Regions from separate parts of the Luedemannella helvata genome, predicted to be linked through region 2. Evidence: riboswitches for the same ligand, from Rfam matches in the RefSeq annotation. Region 2 holds a riboswitch; the other holds the start of a gene.
The links. Region 2 has a riboswitch for cobalamin ahead of ABD191_RS02115 (ABC transporter substrate-binding protein). Riboswitches for the same ligand answer to the same signal wherever they lie in the genome.
Positions count from the first base shown of each region.

Region 1: another riboswitch for cobalamin. It lies ahead of ABD191_RS03880 (ribonucleoside-diphosphate reductase subunit alpha); the one in region 2 lies ahead of ABD191_RS02115 (ABC transporter substrate-binding protein).

Region 1 is NZ_BAAALS010000003.1:53,188-56,588, reverse strand. Features, by position in the region: gene ABD191_RS03890 (proline dehydrogenase family protein) at 1-876, shown strand, start outside; gene ABD191_RS03885 (YqjF family protein) at 972-1,676, shown strand; cobalamin riboswitch at 1,838-2,050, shown strand; gene ABD191_RS03880 (ribonucleoside-diphosphate reductase subunit alpha) at 2,179-3,401, shown strand, end outside.
Region 2 is NZ_BAAALS010000001.1:451,723-455,123, reverse strand. Features, by position in the region: gene ABD191_RS02120 (metallophosphoesterase family protein) at 1-932, opposite strand, end outside; adenosylcobalamin (AdoCbl) riboswitch at 1,005-1,143, shown strand; gene ABD191_RS02115 (ABC transporter substrate-binding protein) at 1,213-2,148, shown strand; gene ABD191_RS02110 (FecCD family ABC transporter permease) at 2,151-3,272, shown strand; gene ABD191_RS02105 (ABC transporter ATP-binding protein) at 3,269-3,401, shown strand, end outside.

The sequences.
Region 1 (3,401 bases), on a different contig from region 2:
ACGCTGCCGCCGACCCGGTCGCTGGTGACCCGGTTCGTCGCCGGCGAGACCGACGAGCAGGCCGTGCACGTCGCCGCCGGCCTCGTCGCGCAGGGCCTGCGGGCGACGTTCAACTCACTCGGGGAGTACGTGGAGGATCCCGCGCGGGCGGCCACCACCCGCGACGGCTTTGTCGCGCTCGCCCAGCGGCTGGCCGACAGCGGGCTCACCGGCCCGGCGTACGAGCTGTCCATCAAGCTGTCGGCCCTGGGTCAGCTGGCCGGCGACGGGCACGCCCGCGCCCTTGACCACGCCCAGGTCGTCTGTGCCGCCGCCGACAAGGCCGGCGTGCTGGTCACCCTCGACATGGAGGACCACACCACCACGGACTCCACCCTCGCGATCGCGGACGCCCTGCGCCGCGACTTCCCGAGCGTGGGCGTCGTCCTCCAGGCGGCGCTGCGCCGCACCCCGGCGGACTGCGCGGACCTCGCCCGCGCCGGTGCCCGGGTCCGCCTGGTCAAGGGCGCCTACCGCGAGCCGTCGTCCGTCGCCCTCCAACGGCGGTCCGATGTGGACCTGGCCTACGTACGGTGCCTGCGTGAGCTGTTCCGCGGCACCGGGTACCCCATGGTCGCCACCCACGACCCGCGCCTCGTGGCGATCGCGGCGCACCTGGCCGACCGGCACGGCCGTGGCCAGGACGGCTTCGAGTTCCAGATGCTGCTCGGCGTGCGCGGGGACGAGCAACGCCGGCTCGCCGCCGCCGGCTACGGCATGCGCGTCTACCTGCCCTTCGGCCCCCAGTGGTACGGCTACCTGATGCGCCGCCTCGCCGAGCGGCCCGCGAACCTGCTGTTCCTGCTGCGCGCCCTCGCGGCAGCCACGACGAGCTGATGCGCGCCGACGGCCGCTACGCCGAGCTGTACGGAATGCAGGCCAAGGCGTACCAATGACGGTTAGCGGCCGTCGCCGCGGGTAGGGACGCGGCCATGACCGCCCGGACGCCGCCCGATCTCGGCACCGCCGTGATGATCCAGCGGTGGCGGCGCGTGTCGTTCCTGCACTGGCCGTACCCGGTGAGTGCAGTGCAGCCGCTGCTGCCGCCGGGCCTGACGGTGCAGTCGTTCGACGCGACCGCGTGGGTGGGCATCATCCCCCTGCTCATGGACGGCGTACGCCCGCCGGGCGTGCCCCCGGTGCCCTGGCTGTCGCGGTTTCCCGAGACGAACCTGCGCACGTACGTGACCGGGCCCGACGGGCGGGCGGGGATCTTCTTTCTGTCCGTGGATGCCGCGCGGCTGCCGGCGGTGCTCGGGGCGCGCGCCAGCCTGGGCCTGCCCTACCACTGGTCGACCATGAGCATCCACGCCGACGCCGGGACGGTGCGCTACCGGGGACTGCGCCGCGGCGGCAGGGCCGGGTACGACCTGGTCCTGCGGCCCGGGTCTCCGATCGAGGCCGGGCCGCTCGACGACTTTCTCACCGCCCGGTACCGCCTGTACTCCGCGCACCTCGGCCGGTGCGTGGCGGTCGACGTCACGCACCGGCCGTGGCGACTGCGCTCCGGCACGGCCGTCCACCTGCACGAAGACCTCGTCATTGCCGCCGGCCTGCCGGCCCCGAACGGCGCCCCGCTCGTGCACGTCGCGGAGCCGGTCAAGGTCCGCATCGGCCTCCCATCCGTCCTTACCTGATCTCGCCCTCACCCGTGGGCAGCCGCACAGAGTGGCCCTACGTATTGCATTCGGCGAGGAGTTCGGTACGCGACTGCCCTTGCCGTGACCACCGCGCCAACCGAGCGGCCGCGACACGCCGACACATCATGTGGTGTTGACTCTCGCCGGGTGCACCCATATATCGTGGGTGTCGCAGCTGGTTCGATCGTCCGCGTGCGGACGGTCGAGGCAAGAGGGAACCCGGTGCGAGTCCGGGACTGCCCCGCAGCGGTGAGGGGGAACGACCGCCGTCACGAAGCACTGGGCCTAAACGGCCTGGGAAGCGACGGCCAGTAGGCGACCGTGAGGTCGTGCCCGCGAGTCCGAAGACCTGCCAGCGCGCCGCGCGCCGTCCGGTGCGTGGCGGTCGGAGGCCGCGCGGGACGGCCGACGCCACCAGCCGGGCCCGCGGCGTGCCGCCGTGGTGCCCCCGGCGGCGTCCTCCTGCGCGCCGACGACCCCTGGCACGAGGAGGGGGACGATGCAGGTACACAAGCGCAACGGCGACGCCGAACCCGTGGACGTCAACAAGATCGTCAAGGCGGTGGAGCGGTGGGTCGCCGACCTCGACGAGGTCGACCCGCTGCGGGTGGCCACGAAGACGATCAGCGGGCTGTACGACGGCGCGACAACGGCCGAGCTGGACAAGCTGTCGATCCAGACGGCGGCCGAACTCATCGGCGAGGAGCCGCAGTACTCGAAGCTGGCCGCCCGGCTGCTGGCCGCGTACGTCGACAAGGAGGTGCGCGGGCAGGGCATCGCCAGCTTCAGCCAGTCGATCCGTTACGCCCACGACCAGGGGCTGATCGGCGACGCGACGGCCGCGTTCGTGGCCCGCAACGCCCGCGAGCTCGACGACGCGGTCGACCCGGACGGCGACCTGCGGTTCGAGTACTTCGGGGTGCGTACGGTCGCCGACCGGTACCTGCTGCGCCATCCGACGACCCGGCAGACCGTGGAGACCCCGCAGTACTGGCTGCTGCGCGTGGCGTGCGGCCTGTCGCGGACGCCGGCCGAGGCGATCGGGTTCTACCGCCTCATGTCGTCGCTGGCCTACCTGCCCAGCTCGCCGACCCTGTTCAACTCGGGCACCCGGCACACGCAGATGTCGTCGTGCTTCCTGGTCGACTCGCCGCGCGACGAGCTGGACTCGATCTACGAGCGCTACCACCAGGTGGCGAGGCTGTCGAAGTTCTCCGGCGGCATCGGCATCTCCTGGTCGCGGGTGCGCGGCCGGGGCGCCCTGATCCGCGGCACGAACGGCAGGTCCAACGGCATCGTGCCGTTCCTCAGGACGCTCGACGCGGGAGTCGCCGCCGTCAACCAGGGCGGCCGGCGCAAGGGCGCGGCCTGCGTCTACCTCGAACCGTGGCACCCGGACATCGAGGAGTTCCTGGAGCTGCGCGACAACACCGGCGAGGAGGCCCGGCGTACCCACAACCTGAACCTGGCCAACTGGATCCCGGACGAGTTCATGCGCCGCGTGGAGGCCGACGAGGACTGGTCGCTGGTGGACCCGTCGGACGCGCCGGAGCTGCCCGACCTGTGGGGCGAGGAGTTCGAGCAGGCCTACCGGGTGGCGGAGAAGAAGGCCGTCAGGACGGTCAGGGCCCGCGACCTGTACGGGAAGATGATGCGCACCCTGGCGCAGACCGGCAACGGCTGGATGACGTTCAAGGACGCGGCCAACCGGCTGTCCAACCA
Region 2 (3,401 bases):
GTGAACGTCGACCAGGTCGGCCGGCCGCGCCAGAAGGCGCGCCACGCGTCCGGGTTGTGCGCCTCGTGGTTGCCGTAGACGGGCTGGGTGAAGCCGACGAGCGGACCCCATCCGTTGTCGGCGAAGTTGGTACGCCACTCGGCCGCCGTGCCCTTCTCGTAGATGTCGCCGAGGTAGAGCAGGACGTTCGCCGGGGAGCGCCGGATGAGGGCGGCGACCGCCGCGCTGTCGGCCGTACCGTCGCCGCCGTCGCCGACGGCCGCGATAACCGGTCCGTCGGCGCGCCACAGGTCGGCCGGCGGGTCGGCGCGGGGCGCGAACCGGGCGGCCCAGTCGCGGGCCACCGCCGGCCGGGTACCGCCGTTGTCGATGGTCAGCCGCAGCGCGACCGGCGCCCCGAGCCCTTGCCCGGACGAGTACGCCTGGGCCATCAGGTAACCCGGCCCGTCCGGGTAGGCGGCGGTGGGCCAGGTCAGCGCCCACGGGCGGCCGAACGCGGTGAGCAGCGGTTGCGCGTCGCGGATCGTGCGTCCCCAGGAGAAGCGCACCTGGTTGGACCAGCCCTCGACCGTGGTGGTGACGCTCACTGTGCCGCGCAGCGTGACGTCCGGCACGCTGACGCACAGCCGCGCCCCGCTGGACGTGCCGCACGCCCGCGCCCCGTGCGCCGCCGCGCCGAGCGCCACGACCTCGCCGCCCCGACCACCCGGCCCACGCCCGCCGCCCGAGTCCGAGCGGCCGTCCGCGCTCCGCCCGGCGTCCGCGGCCGGTGCGGGCCCTTCGGCCGTCACGGCTCCGGCGACAGATCCGGCGACGGATCCGTTCGGCGCGACGAAGCGCCCGCCGGTCTCCGCGCTGATGGTCAGCAGCAGCACGCCGGCGACGAGCAACGCGCCCGGCCGCCCTGTCGGAAAGAAGCGATTAATCGTCATTTGCGGACCATCGTGGCCGGCCGACCGACCCGGAGCCACCCGGCGCGCCGATGACCCCCCGGAAGCGGTCCGCTACGGTCGTACCCGACAGCCCCACAGCGAAGCCGGTGCGAGTCCGGCGCTGTCCCGCAACTGTGACCCTCAACGCCGAGGGAAGCCAGGTCGCCTGCGGGGTCGTCGCGAACAAGCGCTCTCGAGGAAGAGTGCCTCGCAGGCCGGGACGCCCGCACGCAGGTCCCCGTCGGCGAAGCCACCACCCCTCGTCGACTGGAGGACCTGAATGAGACCCACTCCGCTACGCAGGATCGCCGCGACGTTCGCGGTGCTCGCGCTCGCGTCCGGCGCCGCGGCCTGCGCCGATGAACCCCAAACCCCCTCGGGTACGCCCACGGGCGCGGCGGTTTCCTACCCCGTCACGGTCGGTGGGGTCACCCTCGACGCGCAACCACAGAAGATCGTTTCGCTGTCGCCCACGACGACGGAGATGCTCTTCGCGATCGACGCGGGCACGCAGGTGACCGCGGTCGACGACCAGTCGAACTACCCGGCGGACGCGCCGAAGACAGACCTGTCCGGCTACCAGCCGAACGCCGAGGCGATCGCCGCCAAGAACCCCGACCTCGTCGTCCTGACGACCGACGCGAACAACATCGTCAGCCAGCTCGGCGCGCTGAAGATCCCGGTGTACGTGGCGTCGGCCGCCACCACGCTCGACGACACGTACAAGCAGCTCACCGAGCTGGGCGCGCTCACCGGCCACCCGGCCGAGGCGGCCGCCGAGGTGCAGCGCATGAAGGACCAGATCGCGAAGATCATCGCGTCGGTGCCCCAGCGCGCGACCCCGCTCACGTACTACTACGAGCTGGACCCGACGTTCTACTCGGTCACGTCGAAGACGTTCGTCGGCTCCCTGTTCGCGCAGCTGGGGCTCACGAACATCGCGGACGCGGCCGACACGAAGAACTCCGGGTACCCGCAGCTGTCCGCCGAGGCGATCATCAAGGCGAACCCGGACCTGATCTTCCTGGCCGACGCGAAGTGCTGCGGCCAGTCGGCTGAGGCGGTCGCCAAGCGGGCCGGCTGGGCCGGCATCACGGCCGTGGCCAAGAACCAGGTCGTCGCCCTGGATGACGACATCGCCTCCCGCTGGGGCCCCCGCGTCGTCGACCTGCTCCAGACGGCCGCCGACGCGGTCGCGAAGGTCCCGGCCAGCTGATCGTGACCGACCGCACCGCCGCCGACCCGCCGGACGCGCCCACCGCGCGCCCGGCGGGCGCGGCACCCAGGCCCTCCCGGCTGCCGTGGGGGTGGCTGGCCGCGGGCGTGGTGGCCGTGATCCTCGCCGCGGTCGCCGGCCTGGCGTTCGGGCCCGTGCGGCTCAACCCGTGGGCGGTGTTCCTGGAGCTGCTCGACCAGCTGCCGGGTGTCGCGGTGCGCAGCGGCCTGACGGAGCGCGAGGCGGCCATCGTCACGGAGCTGCGCCTGCCCCGCGTCTGCCTGGGCCTGCTCGTCGGCGCCATGCTGGCGATCGCGGGCGGCACGTATCAGGGGATCTTCCGTAACCCGCTCGCCGACCCGTACCTGCTGGGCGTCGCGGCCGGGGCCGGGCTGGGCGCGACGGCCGCGATCGCCGGCCGCAACGCGTTCGGCGACCTGCCGGCGATCGGCGGGGCCGGCACCCCGGCGCTCGTCCCGCTCGCGGCGTTCGTCGGCGCGCTCGTCGCCGTCGGGCTGACCTACGGGCTCGGCGCGGCCGGCGGCCGGGCCCGCACGCCCACCACGCTGATCCTCGCCGGGGTGGCTGTGGCCAGCTTCCTGACCGCCGGCCAGACGTTCATCCAGCAGAAGTACGTCGACACGATCCGCGAGGTGTACTCCTGGATCATGGGCCGGCTGGCCACGACGGGCTGGCACGACGTGCTGCTCCTGCTGCCCTACGTCGTCGTGGCCGCGATCGTCATCCTGCCCCTGGCGCGCCAGCTGGACGTCATGTCGGTGGGCGACGAGGAGGCCGCCGCGCTGGGCGCGCATCCCGCGCGTACCCGCTATCTTTTGATCATTGTGGCGTCGTTGGGCGCCGCCGCGGCCGTGTCTGTCTCGGGGCTGATCGGCTTCGTCGGGATCATCGTGCCGCACACGGTGCGCCTGCTGGCGGGCAGCGGGTACCGGGTGATCCTGCCCCTGTCGCTGTTGTTCGGGGCCGCGTTCCTGTGCCTGGCCGACCTGGCCGCGCGCACCCTCGACGCGCCGAACGAGATCCCGATCGGCGTGGTCACCGCGTTCTTCGGCGCGCCGTTCTTCATCGTCGTGCTGCGCACCGCGAGGCGGGTGACCGGATGATCGCGATCGACGGGGTGCACGTCGCCTTCGACGGTACGGAGATCCTGCACGGCGTGGATCTCACGGTCGCGGCCGGCTCGTGGGTGACGATCATCGGCCCGAACGGCGCGGGGAAATCCACGTTGTTGC